2 regions of the Paenibacillus sp. FSL R10-2778 genome follow, and region 2 is predicted to be linked to the other one. Evidence: riboswitches for the same ligand, from Rfam matches in the RefSeq annotation. Region 2 holds a riboswitch; the other holds the start of a gene.
The links. A riboswitch is a leader RNA that binds a small molecule or an ion and turns the genes downstream of it on or off. The one in region 2 is predicted to bind S-adenosylmethionine.
Positions count from the first base shown of each region.

Region 1 (6,881 bases), 3.0 Mb from region 2:
GCACAATCTGGAGATTAATCCTCTAGGCGTGAATAAGGCAGCAGGAATAAAGGAAGTCTGCAAGCTGCTGGGAATAGAAATGTCGCAAGTTGTAGCTGTGGGCGACAGCCTTAACGATCTGGCGGCGATCCAGCAGGCTGGGCTTGGGGTTGCCATGGGCAACGCGCAAAAGACGGTTAAACAAGAGGCTGATGTTGTGGTGGCGACCAATAATCAAGACGGGATTGCCGAGGTCATCCAAAAGTATATCTTTACCGAAGCTGCAGCCTCTGTAGGCAGCAAATAATAAAAGCAGTACTGCGAAGTGAATCCATGGAGCATTATGCTAGTAGGAGGTTAAGGAATTGACGATCCTGGGTTGGATTCTTATCATTGTTTTGTTTGCTGTAGGATTGGCAGGGGCTGTATATCCCATACTGCCGGGTGCGTTAGCGATCTATCTTGCCTTTTTTGTATACGGCTGGTTTTTTTCTTTTGAGCCCTTTGGGGTTTGGTTCTGGATTATTCAAACACTGATCGTTGTAGTTCTTTTTGTTGCTGATTATGTTGTAGGAGCGTGGGGTGTCAAAAAATTTGGCGGATCACGTTCATCGATTATCGGGAGCACGATCGGGCTGATCTTGGGACCTTTTGTTATTCCAGCTTTTGGTCTTATCATTGGACCATTTCTAGGGGCTTTTATTGGAGAATTGATAGTGGGATCTTCCCCGTCTAAAGCTGCTAAGGTAAGTGTTGGCTCCATACTCGGCTTATTTAGCAGCACCTTGGTCAAAATCGTGTTGCAGGTAATTATGGTCGTCCTCTTTTTTATATGGGTCGCCCGGTTTTAATTTAACAGTGAAGAAGGGGAAAGAGTTTGTCCAAGAAAGAGTCTTTTGTTAAAGGCACGCTTATCCTTGCTGCTGCAGCTTTGGTGGCAAGGGTACTCGGGCTTGTCCAGCGTGTGCCGCTGGAGCATTTATTTAATGATGTTGGTAATGCTTCATTTACACAGGCAAACACAGTTTATTTAATGTTATTACCGCTGGCTACAGCAGGGATTCCAAGTACATTAAGTAAAATGGTATCTGAGCGTTATGCACTGAATAGACCAAATGAAGCTCAGCAGGTGTATCGGGCGGCATTAATCTTTGGTGTTGTAGTTGGCGTAATTATGAGCGCATTGTTATACATAGGTGCTCCTTATTATGCAGAATATGCAAAAGTTCCTGAAAGTACTTTGGCGATCCGGGCCATAGCTCCGGCACTCCTACTCTTCCCTTCTATTGCAATGATGCGTGGTTACTTTCAAGGGCGGAATAATATGATGGCTGGTGGCATCTCTCAAATTGTGGAGCAGATCGCGAGGGTATCTACCGCTGTTCTTCTGGCATTTGTATTGTTACAAAAAGGGTACGACAACACGTGGATGGCTGCTGGTGCATCATTCGGTAGTGTATTTGGTAGTGTTGGTGCGTTTGGTGTAATGCTCTATTACGCTATGAAATTACGGCGTAGCGAGGGGCAAACTGCGTTATACGAAACGAATGAAGCGAAGCTTCCTCTATTTGGAATTTATAAGGATATATTTAAATTATCCATTCCTATCGTTCTATCTTCAGTTACGGTTCCAGTAGTGAACTTTATTGATACATCTTTAATTGTACCGTTACTGAGTGGACAAGTTGGTGTAGCTGATGCCACACGTGCTTTGGGTATTTTCGGGAGTCGGGCACAGAGTGTCGCCGGGATTCCACCGGTTCTTTCTATAGCACTGAGCACATCACTTATACCAATTATTTCAGCTGCATATGCCCGTCGGGATGAAAAACATCTAAAAGGGCAAGTGACGTTAGCACTTCGAATCTCTATTTTAACAGGAGCACCGATTGTTCTATCACTCGTAGTTGCTGCATATTCAGTTAATGGTCTCTTGTTCAGTAGTTTAGATGGCAGTGGTATCGTAGCCATGCTTACTTTAGGAACGATCTTTCAGATTACGATGATGACAACGAACTCTATTTTGTTAGGTATGGGCAAATCGCGAATTTCCATGTATTATGTGTTAGCGGGTATTATTGTAAAATTAGTGGCAAGCTTATTACTTAGTAAGGTATTTGGCATCTACGGAATTATCGGTGCAACAGCACTTTGTTTCGTGGTCATTACTTTGCTTAACTTACGGATGCTGAAATCGATTGTGCCATTTGAAATTATGGGCAAACGTTGGGGCGGTTTCGTGATTGCGGTACTTGTGTCCGGCGGGATTGGTTATGGCTTGAATGAGGCTGGGATTCTGTTAACAGATCTGATGCCTGCACGTTTGGCGTTTCTGATCACTTGTCTAGTTGTAGGAGCAGCCGTTGTTGTTATTTATCTAGTACTGCTTATTGTGCTGGGTGTGCTGACTAAACAGGAAATCTCCAGTTATCCGCGGGCGCTGCAAAAATTATTGAATCCGCTGATGAAGTTACAGCCTGCACGTGTTCGTATGAGAGAATAGGTTTGACTTCTACACTGCATTTTGCTTCACTTAAAGAGTAGAAAATAGACAGATATTGAAGAAGGGACTGAGTAAATCATGGACAAAATTAGTTCTCCTGCTGAATTTCAGGTAGCCATTCAATCACCTCGATTAACAGTGGCCATCTTCAAGGCTGACTGGTGCTCGGATTGCAAATTTATCGATCCTTTTATCCCAGAGGTAGAGCAGGCTTATGCAGACCGCCTTACACTGGTTGAGGTAGATGTTGATGCCGTGGGCGATGTTAGTCAAGAACAAAATATTATGGGTATTCCAAGCTTCGTCGCATATTCGGATGGACGGGAATTGGTTAGATTCGTTAATAAATTGCGCAAATCCCGTGAAGAGATTGAGAATTTCCTTGATAAAGCGGTCCAAGTGCATCAAAGCCTTCAAAAGTAATTCCTAAGGAACCACCGCTTTCGCCTGTTTGTGCAAAAGCGGTGGTTTTTTGAAATATAAGTCTGGCTGCTTCTTCATTACTAAAAACTGCGGGTGATATTTTTGACGACAAATCAGTTGAAATGGCTTAGTTATCTTACTTGCCTTATCATGTTCCTTGCTGTACTCGGAGGAGCGGTAGTGACGAAGACTGGATCGGGCTTGGAATGCGGAAATGAATGGCCGCTCTGTCATGGGAAATTAATTCCGGCTTATACTATAGGCTCGATGATTGAATACACCCATCGCTTGTTTAGCGGTTTGGCAGGGTTATTCTCACTTGCCTCGATGTTTGCTTTTTGGCGTTATGCCCGTACTCGGCGCGATTTGCTGGGATATGCATTTATGACTTTATTATTCGTCATCGTTCAAGGTGGTATGGGAGCGCTTGCAGTAATTAAATCTCAATCCGCCGCTGTAATGGCGCTGCATATGGGTTTTTCTTTGATCGCCTTTTCGAGCGCTATGATGTTGGCTCTTGGAACCAAGAGATGGCATGAAGCACGCGAATATGATCATAAGCTGGAGGCTCAAAAGAAGCCCGTAAGTAAGGCTTTTCGCAATTTAACCTGTTTTACTGCCATCTATTCTTATATTGTCGTGTATATTGGAGCCTTTGTAAGTCATACGGATTCACAAGGCGGGTGTTCGGGTTGGCCGCTTTGTAATGGAGAATGGGTTCCGGAGCTTTCCGGAGGAGTAGGTGTTGTTTTTACGCATCGGATTGCGGCTTTAATCTTATTCATGCTTACTGCGCTGCTCGGGCATTTGGCATTTTGGAAACATAAGGATTATCCAGAGCTTAGAGCGCTAGGTATAGCTGCAGTACTGTTATGCTTGATGCAGGTATTTAGTGGGGCGGCTGTGGTTTACACTCTAGATAATGAAAGGCTGTACATATTTGCCGCTTTGGCTCATATTTTGCTGATTGCCAGTTTGTTTGGTGTCTTATGTTATATGAGTGTAAGAGTCTGGCAGCTAAATCGCGCGAGTAGTGTCGTGTCTGGAAAAAATGTAACGAACCCAATGATTCCACCGCCTTGGTAGAACATTCCCTCCGTGGATAGAGGCGCTTCACCCGCGGAATAATAAAGTGGAAATCGGTATATCGTGGAGCTGATTGGCCGATGCTTACGTCGCGAGTTTTGTACGAAGCAGTCCATGGAAGCAGACGCTGAACAAAACTTTAGGAGGACTGGGATATGCTGCGGGTATTACTTGGAGAGCCGCCTCGAAAGAACAGCGGTGTGTTGGCTGATGCGATGGAGAATATGGCCACTTTTGCAGCATTGCTGCGCAAGGAAATGAGTGCCCATGAGGATAATGACCATGAATACCGCAAGCTGGAGATTTGGACACGTGGGCTGATTTCCTCTCTGGATGAACTGGAGCAAAGTTGGTTCGCAGCCGCTTTTTACCGGAAATTAGTGATTGCGGGTTATATGGATGATATGACACCGGTGGAACAGGGCGATTATGCACGTTATGTTTATTTTTATAAAGATGGCTTTATCCGGGTTTTCTCTCTTCTGGACAAGCTTGGGACGGTACTGAATCATTTTTATGATCTCAAAACATCCAAATTAAAAACGCACTTTTCTTATTTTACAGTGCTGCGTCAGCTTCAATTATTGAATGTGCATCCTGCATTAGCGGATCAACTGGAAGAGATTAAGAACTCCTACCGCGATCCATTGGAGAATTTACGCAAGCGCAGAAATGCTGAAATTCATTATATGAATTCCGAAATGCAGGATGATTTGTGGCAGCGGCACCAAGGTCTGCATGACAAAATTCAGCTCGAGGATTTGGATAGCCATCTTGAGGATTTAAAACAATCGCTCGAAATGAACTGTAAGACATTAATCGCGGCATTCAGCTACAGCAATGAACAGCTGCGTAAGGAAATAAGCAAGGCAAAGAGCATAAAATCGTAATCGTTCAATATATTTCCTTTTGACAAAAATAGATAAACTCACTATACTTATGCTTGCATTAAAGTATGTACGATTTCAGAAAAAATATAATTTCATAACTTTATCTTATCGAGAGCGGCGGAGGGATAGGCCCGATGAAGCCCGGCAACCGATTTGTATCCAGCGCGGGAAGCGTTGTACAAATGTCATGGTGCTAATTCCTACAATGGCGCAGGTTGCGGTCGTTGGCAGATGAGAAGGCATTGTCTTAATAAACCCACAGAGCCTCTTGCGATCTGCATCGATCGTTAGAGGTTTTTTTGTATAGAATAAGTGAAGTATAAAGGGGGGGCGACGAGAGTTGATTAATCTAAAAGGGATAACAAAGATTTATGGAAAAGGGAGTAATGCGGCAACAGCACTTTCTGGATTGAATCTGTCCATCGAGAAAGGTGAAATATTCGGAGTCATCGGCCACTCTGGAGCCGGGAAAAGTACATTGATCCGTTGCATTAATCTGTTGGAACGTCCGACAGAAGGAGAGGTCTGGGTAGACGGTGTTGAGCTAACCAGTCTTAACCAAGGTCAGCTGCAGGAACAGCGGCGCAAGATTGGGATGATTTTTCAACATTTCAATTTGCTGTCTTCGGCGACCGTATACGATAATATTGCCTTTCCACTGCGCCTTGCAGGTACATCTAGAACAGCTATTGATACAAAAGTCAAAGACCTGCTCGCTCTAGTTGGGCTTGAAGAACATAAAGATAAGTTTCCTTCTCAGTTATCTGGAGGACAAAAGCAACGGGTCGGCATCGCCCGGGCACTAGCCAGTGACCCTGATGTGCTGCTGTGTGACGAGGCCACTTCTGCGCTCGATCCCCAGACAACGGACTCCATTCTTAAGCTGCTGCTCGATATTAATAAAAGATTCCATTTGACCATTGTGCTGATCACACATGAAATGCATGTAATCCAGAGCATCTGCGACCGTGTCGCGGTCATTCATGGTGGTGGGATTGTTGAGCAAGGCAAAGTTACAGAGGTATTTCTCAAGCCGCAGCATGAGGTTACACGCGATTTCATCCGCAGTGAGACACAGAATGAAGGACCTCTTCGAGTGGCGCTTGATGCTGCTGCCGGGGATAACTCTCAAGCTGTCAAAATTACTTTTTTCGGAGAAAAAACTTACGGCTCGGCACTATCCGATGTCGTGCGTGATACGGGTGTAAGCTTTGCAATCTTACATGGTACCATTTCAACGATTAAAGATGTGCCTTATGGACAGATGATTGTGCGGTTCGAAGGGCCAGCTGAGGCGATTGCTGTAACGATCTCCAGGCTAATTGCTCAAGGCCTTGATGTGGAGGTGATTTCGTAATGAATTTTGCAGATCTAAATTGGCAAGAAATGATGGATGCTACGGTTGCTACTATAAAAATGATATTTTTTTCCGGATTGTTCACAATTATTCTTGGTTTACCACTCGGAATTCTATTGTATTTATGGGGGAAATCGAATAGTATAGTAATCAGAGTAACTTACTCGGTCTTATCATTACTTGTAAATATTCTACGTTCCGTACCCTTTATCATTTTGATGGTGGCTCTAATTCCTTTCAGCAAAGCCGTTGTTGGAACCTCCATTGGTGTACTCGGTACGATTCCACCTCTGGTGATTGGTGCAGCTCCGTTTTTTGCCCGCTTGGTAGAGACGTCGTTAAGAGAGGTAGACCGCGGAGTCATCGAAGCCGCACAAGGTATGGGAGCATCGACGAACCAAATCGTTATGCGTGTTCTTTTGCCAGAAGCTCGTCCAGGTCTGCTCGCTGGAGTTACGATCACACTGGTTACACTGGTCTCCTATACAGCAATGGCTGGTATGGTTGGGGGCGGCGGATTAGGTGACTTGGCGATTCGTTACGGCTACCACCGCTATGAGACGGAGATTATGATTGTTTCTATAGTATTTATTGTCGTACTGGTGCAATTGCTACAAATGGCCGGTGACCGACTCGTAAAACA
Region 1 covers NZ_CP151956.1:5,830,553-5,837,433, reverse strand. Annotated here, with positions in the region: gene NST40_RS26185 (Cof-type HAD-IIB family hydrolase) at 1-286, shown strand, start outside; gene NST40_RS26180 (DUF456 family protein) at 345-830, shown strand; gene NST40_RS26175 (polysaccharide biosynthesis protein) at 857-2,482, shown strand; gene NST40_RS26170 (thioredoxin family protein) at 2,561-2,905, shown strand; gene NST40_RS26165 (heme A synthase) at 3,008-3,991, shown strand; gene NST40_RS26160 (Cthe_2314 family HEPN domain-containing protein) at 4,147-4,881, shown strand; SAM riboswitch class I at 4,984-5,119, shown strand; gene NST40_RS26155 (methionine ABC transporter ATP-binding protein) at 5,222-6,238, shown strand; gene NST40_RS26150 (methionine ABC transporter permease) at 6,238-6,881, shown strand, end outside.
Region 1: linked by a shared signal. The riboswitch ahead of NST40_RS26155 (methionine ABC transporter ATP-binding protein) and the one ahead of metA (homoserine O-succinyltransferase) in region 2 are both predicted to bind S-adenosylmethionine.

Region 2 (6,881 bases):
GTCCTTACATTGCTGCCTGCACCCGGTGAATCAAAATTCCTGGAGGCTGCCGGACACAGATGACGTTATTAGTTAGTATTTAGCCTTTGGAGCATAGTTATGGACTCCAGCGACGCTATTCCTTGACAAGAGACTCATGAAGGCAGGTTTTTAGCGCAATAGCTGCTGTGGAGTCCGTTAACATTCCAAATGTGTAATAATGCTGTGTCTAAGGTCAGCTGTGTCCAATAGCAAAAAGTCCAAAAAGAAGAGCTATCCCAGCAGCCAATTCCCGGCTTATGAGACAGCTCTATTTCATCCTGCGTCCAACACCAGCTCTAAATCAACGTTGAGATAGATCCTCGATATTTTCCAGCAATTCGGTGCCGATCTGGGTTGCCGTTACTTTTACTTCGTTTCGATTTCCGCCCGCGCAGCCTCCAAAGCATGACCAAGATCAGCAATTAGATCCTCCGCATGTTCAATGCCAACCGAGAAGCGCAGCAATCGATCATCTACACCCACCGCATTCCGAATTTCCACAGGAATATCGGCATGCGTCTGTACTGCAGGATAGGTCATTAGCGATTCAACCCCGCCGAGGCTCTCCGCGAAGGCAATAAGCCGGATATGACGAAGCAGAGGTTCTACGTATCTGGCATCTTTTAATTTGAAAGAAAAAATTCCGGTATTGCCCGAGGACTGGCGATTCTGGATTTCATATCCCGGATGATCCGGCAGGCCTGGGTGGAACACTTCCGCAATCGCCGGATGCTCTTGTAGATAGCGGGCAATTGCTAGCGCATTACTCTCGTGCCGTTCCATACGCAGGGCCAGTGTCTTCATGCCTCTCATCAGCTGATAACTGTCTGTTGGCCCAAGCACAGCGCCAATAGAGTTATGTAGAATCGCTATTTCAGCGGATAATTCAGCCCCTTTAGATACAATAAGACCAGCAAGAACATCATTGTGTCCGCCCAAATATTTGGTAGCACTATGGACTACAATGTCTGCACCTAATTCCAGAGGACGCTGGAAAAATGGAGTCAGCAGTGTATTGTCTACAATTGTGAGCAGCCCATGATGACGGGCCCAAGTAGCTACGGCCGCAATATCCGTAACCATCATCAAAGGATTCGTTGGCGTTTCAATAAATATCGCCTTCGTATTTGGAAGACGTGAAGCCTCAAGCGCATCCAAATCATTCGTGTCTACATAGGAAGCAGTGATTCCAAACTTGGACATAATTCGTTCCAACAAACGATAGGTCCCGCCGTAAAGATCCAGCGAAACGATCAAGTGATCGCCTTGCCCAAACAGAGTAAATATGGTTTGAATAGCTGCCATCCCAGAACTACAGGCAAAACCTGCATCACCAGACTCCAATTCCGCAGCCGCATTCTCTAGTACGGAACGGGTTGGACTTTTGGTACGGCTATAATCGAAACCTGTGCTCTGCCCAAGCTTCGGGTGACGGAATGCCGTAGCATTATAGATAGGAAAATTAATGGCTCCGGTAGCCGGATCTTCTTGTGAACCTATTTGTGCCAGTCTGCTTTCAATCCTAAGTTTGTCGTCCATGATAAATGCCTCCTAAATTGTAATGTAGCGCTGATCTTAATAAACAATCGGGTCGATATCGTAAGGTGTCTCTTGATATACATAGTAATTGAGCCAATTAGAGAATAATAAGTTGGCATGTGCACGCCACACTGCAGGAGGTGTTCGTTCTGGATCATCTTTAGGGAAATAGTGTTTCGGCAAGGCCATCTCCATGCCCCTCTCCAAATCACGATCATATTCCCATTTCAAGGATAATGGATCGTATTCGGAATGTCCGGTCACAAATATTTGTTTGCCGTCGGTCGTAGCTACTAGATACATACCAGCTTCTTCGGATTCCGCCAGAATCTGCAGATCTGGATTGCTCTCAATATCTTCGCGGGAGACATCGGTATGACGGGAATGCGGTACATGGAATACCTCGTCAAAGCCGCGCAGCAATTTAATGTTATTTTGATTAATCGTATGGGAGAATACTCCAAAACATTTTTCAGGCAAAGCCACTTTACGAACACCAAAATGATGATACAACCCTGCCTGTGCCGCCCAACAGATATGCATGGTCGAGGTCACATTATCCTTGCTCCATTCAAAAATCTCTTTTAGCTCTTCCCAATAGGATACTTCCTCAAACTCCATTTGCTCTACGGGTGCTCCTGTAACAATAAGACCATCCAAACGGCGGTGGCTGATCTCGTCAAAAGTTTTGTAAAAGCTTCTCAAATGCTCAGCAGAAGTATTCTTAGAAGTATGTGAGCGTGGATGCAGCAAGGTAACGTCAACTTGTAGCGGTGAATTTCCTATTAAACGCAGCAATTGAGTCTCCGTCGTTTCTTTAGTCGGCATGAGATTCAGAATAGCAATCCTTAGTGGGCGGATATCCTGATGGAAAGCCAAACTATCATCCATCACAAAAATATTTTCACCGGATAGTATTTCTTTTGCTGGTAAACTGTCGGGAATTTTAATTGGCATTGTCTTTCCACTCCTTAACTGTATTTAGGTTATGTTGTCACATCGCGGCTTTCTGAACAATAAAAAGACCTTTCTCGGAAAACGAGAAAGGTCATATCTACAGTCATATGCGCCTCTCTCATCTGCCAGAAACTTTTGGACGAGGTTAGTCGTCAGCAAAGTTCCGCAAGAATTAGCACCGTGCGTTCACACGCCGGTTGCCGGGTTTCATAGGGCTAGTCCCTCCACCTGCTCTTGATAAGATTTAGCTGTATTCAATTAAATTTCTTTAAAATTTACTTTAAATCATGAACCTCCTTTTCGTCAAGTCCATACAATGCTGAAGTAGCCTCAAAGTAACAATAAATTTGCTTGAAAGAGGCATACTCCGTTGTTATACTAGACAAGTATTTCATACCTGAACGAAAAGAAGAGGTGAGAAGAAGAATGGAAGGCGACCCGAGCTCGCAATTAAGTGTACAGAATGAGCAACCACACAGGATAATCATCAGCTTGCCGGCGGCGGGAGCAGTTCTTCTTCATGCCCTCGAATCGTCATTCGGCCTCTTGTATTGATTGTAACGCCGGCCAAGCTGATTTTTTTCTCTGTGCTTAATTAGCAGTCCCTGGTGAAGACCCGGGGATAGAAGGAGTGGAATCAGATGAAAATCCGGCTGGTGAATGCAGGGGTTTTTACACCTATTGATGAAATTGATGAAACATTGACACCCCCAACAGAAGGGTTCTATTGGATTGATGCAGATGTGGAGGATTTGGAGCTGCTTCAGCCCCTGTTCAACCTGCATGATCTCGCTGTTGAGGATTGCCTTAGTGAAGAGGATCAACGTCCAAAGATCGAAATATACGAAAGTCATTACTTTATTGTTGTAAACAGCATCCGCTTTGATGATGAGGAAATCTTCCTGCGGGCGCTCAATATATTCTTGGGCAGACATTATATTATTACTGTAACGAAACAAAAGATTCACGAGCTACGCGTACTGAAGCCCATGTTATGGGAACAAGAGGTTAGCGAACCCGACCAATTCCTTTACCTGCTTATCGACCTTGTCGTAGATAATTATTTCTCCGTAGGTGACCGAATTGAAGCCCGGATTGAGAAGCTTGAAGAGGATATCCTAATGCATACCAAGAAATCTCATCTGAGTGAGATTATCGGTCTGCGAAGTGAGATCTTATGGTTAAAGAAGATGCTGGGACCTCAGAAAGAGGTTATCAATACCCTGAATAAAAAAGACCTCCGTCTGATTGATGATCAGCTGCAGAAATACTTTAGCGACATTTATGAAAATGCAGTTAAAATATCCGAAACCTTTGAGACGTACCGCGATCTCATGGGCAACTTACGTGAGGCCTACCAATCCAGTATCGCCAACCGCGCCAATGAAATTATGAGAGTATTTACCGCGATTACAACGATATTCATGCCTTTGACCGTAATTACCGGAATCTATGGGATGAACTTTGATCATATGCCGGAATTGCATACGAAATACGGTTATTTTGCCGTTATAGGTCTAATGTTGACGTTAGGCTGTGGGATGCTGTATGTATTCCGCAAGAAAGAATGGCTATGAAAATAAACGGACGAATAGGCAAGACGAAGGCCCTTTAACCCTATGGTGTAAGGAAGCCTTCGTCTTTTTGATATGATAAAAAAGCTACTAGAAACTGGTCGCCATGCCCACTTTAGGAGCTTGCTCCCGCCGGAAACGAATGCGGATCAGCCGCAGACGTTCATAATAGCTATCCAGCCCTTCTGCTGCTGAAAAATCCTCCCCATACACCTTATGCAGCACTGGCTTTAGAAAAAGATCTCCTACCTCTGCATAGGCATTCCATATCGCCTCCTGCTCATTATGCGGCACATTTTTCAGTTCTACCTCGATCAATTTCTCCACGCAATAACCTTCTCTTTCCAGCTCCTCTACCGTCTCAATCAGTTCGCGACGGTTCACTCCACTGTTCACCTTAAGCTGTTCTAACCCTAACCCATTCTCGATCCCTTGCAGCAGAATTCGCCGTAATCGCAGTCTTTCTAGCTGTTTCTTATATTTGACCTCTTTCTGTTTATAGAGCCAGGATACAAAAGAATCCTCCTCAATTTCTTGGTGTACCCAATTCAAAGGAAAGGAATGTTCCCTTGCAGCCGTAGAGGTTATAGCCAACCAATCCGTGCCATATTGGGCTGCCTTTCCTTCCCCTACACCAGGGATCTGCAGCAGCTCCTCTGGTGTATGCGGCAAGAAAGTGCTTATCAAACGTAACAAACGATTGCTGGCAAGAATGTAAGGGGCTTTCCGTTCACTAGAAGCTCGGCTGCGGCGCCAAGCACATAACTCCTCATAAATAGCTTCGTTCCCATTATATTCACTGTAATATTGCAGCCTTAGCTGCTCCTGATTACGCCCGGTAAGGCCGTCTTCTTCATGAAATACGCCATCAATCAACGGCCGATAGCCATCCCCCATCTTCACCGCCAGCTCATGCCTGTAAACACAAAGCATTTCATTCCATGAACCACCCGCGTACCACAAATGCTCCTGTGTTTCCTCACCGCCTGAAAAATCACGCCAGCCCAGGCTCCACACTCCTTCTTCCTCTCCAATCCATAGCTGAGCGAACACCTCTTGATCCACCCCAGATATTCTGGATAAGCGATTCATAAATACAATTTGCATATTCATCCCTGCCTTTCTAGTCTTCAGCAAGCACTATACCTACCGGTCTGAGCTACTTATTCGCTGATGTGAATCCCACACTGTCAGACTCGGAAAACGCAAAAAAGCACCACTCTCACGATAAACGTGAAAGAGGTGCTCCCTCATTAAATGCTATACTGTTAGATCCTACAATACCATATATTTCCTAACAGTCAATATCTTTTTATACTAGTTCCTTGCCAAAGCTAAAGTTGCCAGTCCAATCGCACCTGCAAGTCCTGCATTATCTCCAAGCTGCGGTGGCACAACATAATTATCGATGTCGGTATTGAGCGCTGGATGCTGAACATAACCCTTCAGCAGCTCCTGCAGCTTGGTACGAATTAGCGGGAACAAGTGGCTTTGCTTCATGACACCACCGCCCATTACGATTTTTTCGGGAGACAGAATCAACACGTAATTCATAAGTGCATGTGCAAGATAATGAGCTTCCATATCCCAAGCTGGATGGTCAACAGGCAGCTCGCCTGCTGGTTGTCCCCAGCGTTTGCCAATCCCCGGACCTGCGGCTAACCCTTCAAGGCAATCGCCATGATAAGGGCAGTAGCCCTCAAACGTGTCCTCTGGATGTCTGCGAACTAGAATATGTCCCATCTCTGGATGAGACAATCCATGCACCATCTGACCTCCAACTACTGCTCCCGCTCCAATGCCTGTCCCAACCGTAATATAAAGGCAGCTGTCCAGACCTTTAGCCGCTCCCCATTTACTTTCCGCAAGCGCTGCACCATTCACATCCGTATCAAAACCGATCGGCACGTTAAATTGCTCAGCCATTGTACCTACCAAATTATATTGTCCCCAGTGAGGTTTTGGTGTCGTTGTTATGTAACCATAAGTAGGGCTGTCCAGCACGGGATCAATCGGTCCAAACGATCCAATACCAAAAGCTTCTACATTCTTCCCATTAAAATAGTCGATTACGAGTCCCATCGTTTCTTCCGGTGTTGTTGTCGGAAAGCTAACTCGGTCCAGAATGGTACCGTCCTCATAACCAATTCCGCATACAAACTTCGTTCCGCCTGCTTCAATCGCTCCCAATAACTTCATAGCAACTATCTCCCTTCTCCATTAAGCAATAATCCGCCATCCAGTTTGAAAATAAAAATTAATATAAAATAAAACAATCAACAGCCCTTATTATACGTTGGATGAAGCGCTATCACAATAATAAAACTCCCTTCATGCTTTTTTGCATGAAGGGAGACTCTCCTTAACCCAGATCACCTAACTCAATCTGTACAATTCCCCGTTCGTCCTGCACCTCAGCGATCAAATGCATCAGGCTGCCAAATTCCAGTTCTTGAAATTTACGCGCGGCTGTTTCCCGTTGTAATTGCCATAAAGCTTCCGCCAGCTCACAGACCACAGGCACATCACAACGGATTTCAGCCAGCTCTCTTGATAGATGCAGCATATCAAGGTCGGCTTCAATTTTGGACCGTACACCTTTAGGGAGCAAGTGAAGATTCTCAATTACACCTTCAACTGTACCGTATTCCGTTAACAGCTTCAGCGCGGTTTTCTCACCAATCCCTTTTACACCAGGGTAATTATCACTTGTATCGCCCATAAAGCCCTTCAGGTCAATAACCTGTCTAGGGGTTAGACCTTTATCCTCAAGCAATTCTGCAAGGTCAT
Region 2 covers NZ_CP151956.1:1,914,547-1,921,427, reverse strand. Annotated here, with positions in the region: gene NST40_RS08245 (PLP-dependent transferase) at 388-1,560, opposite strand; gene metA (homoserine O-succinyltransferase) at 1,597-2,517, opposite strand; SAM riboswitch class I at 2,633-2,761, opposite strand; gene corA (magnesium/cobalt transporter CorA) at 3,159-4,094, shown strand; gene NST40_RS08230 (HRDC domain-containing protein) at 4,182-5,198, opposite strand; gene NST40_RS08225 (ROK family protein) at 5,409-6,290, opposite strand; gene NST40_RS08220 (5'-3' exonuclease H3TH domain-containing protein) at 6,454-6,881, opposite strand, start outside.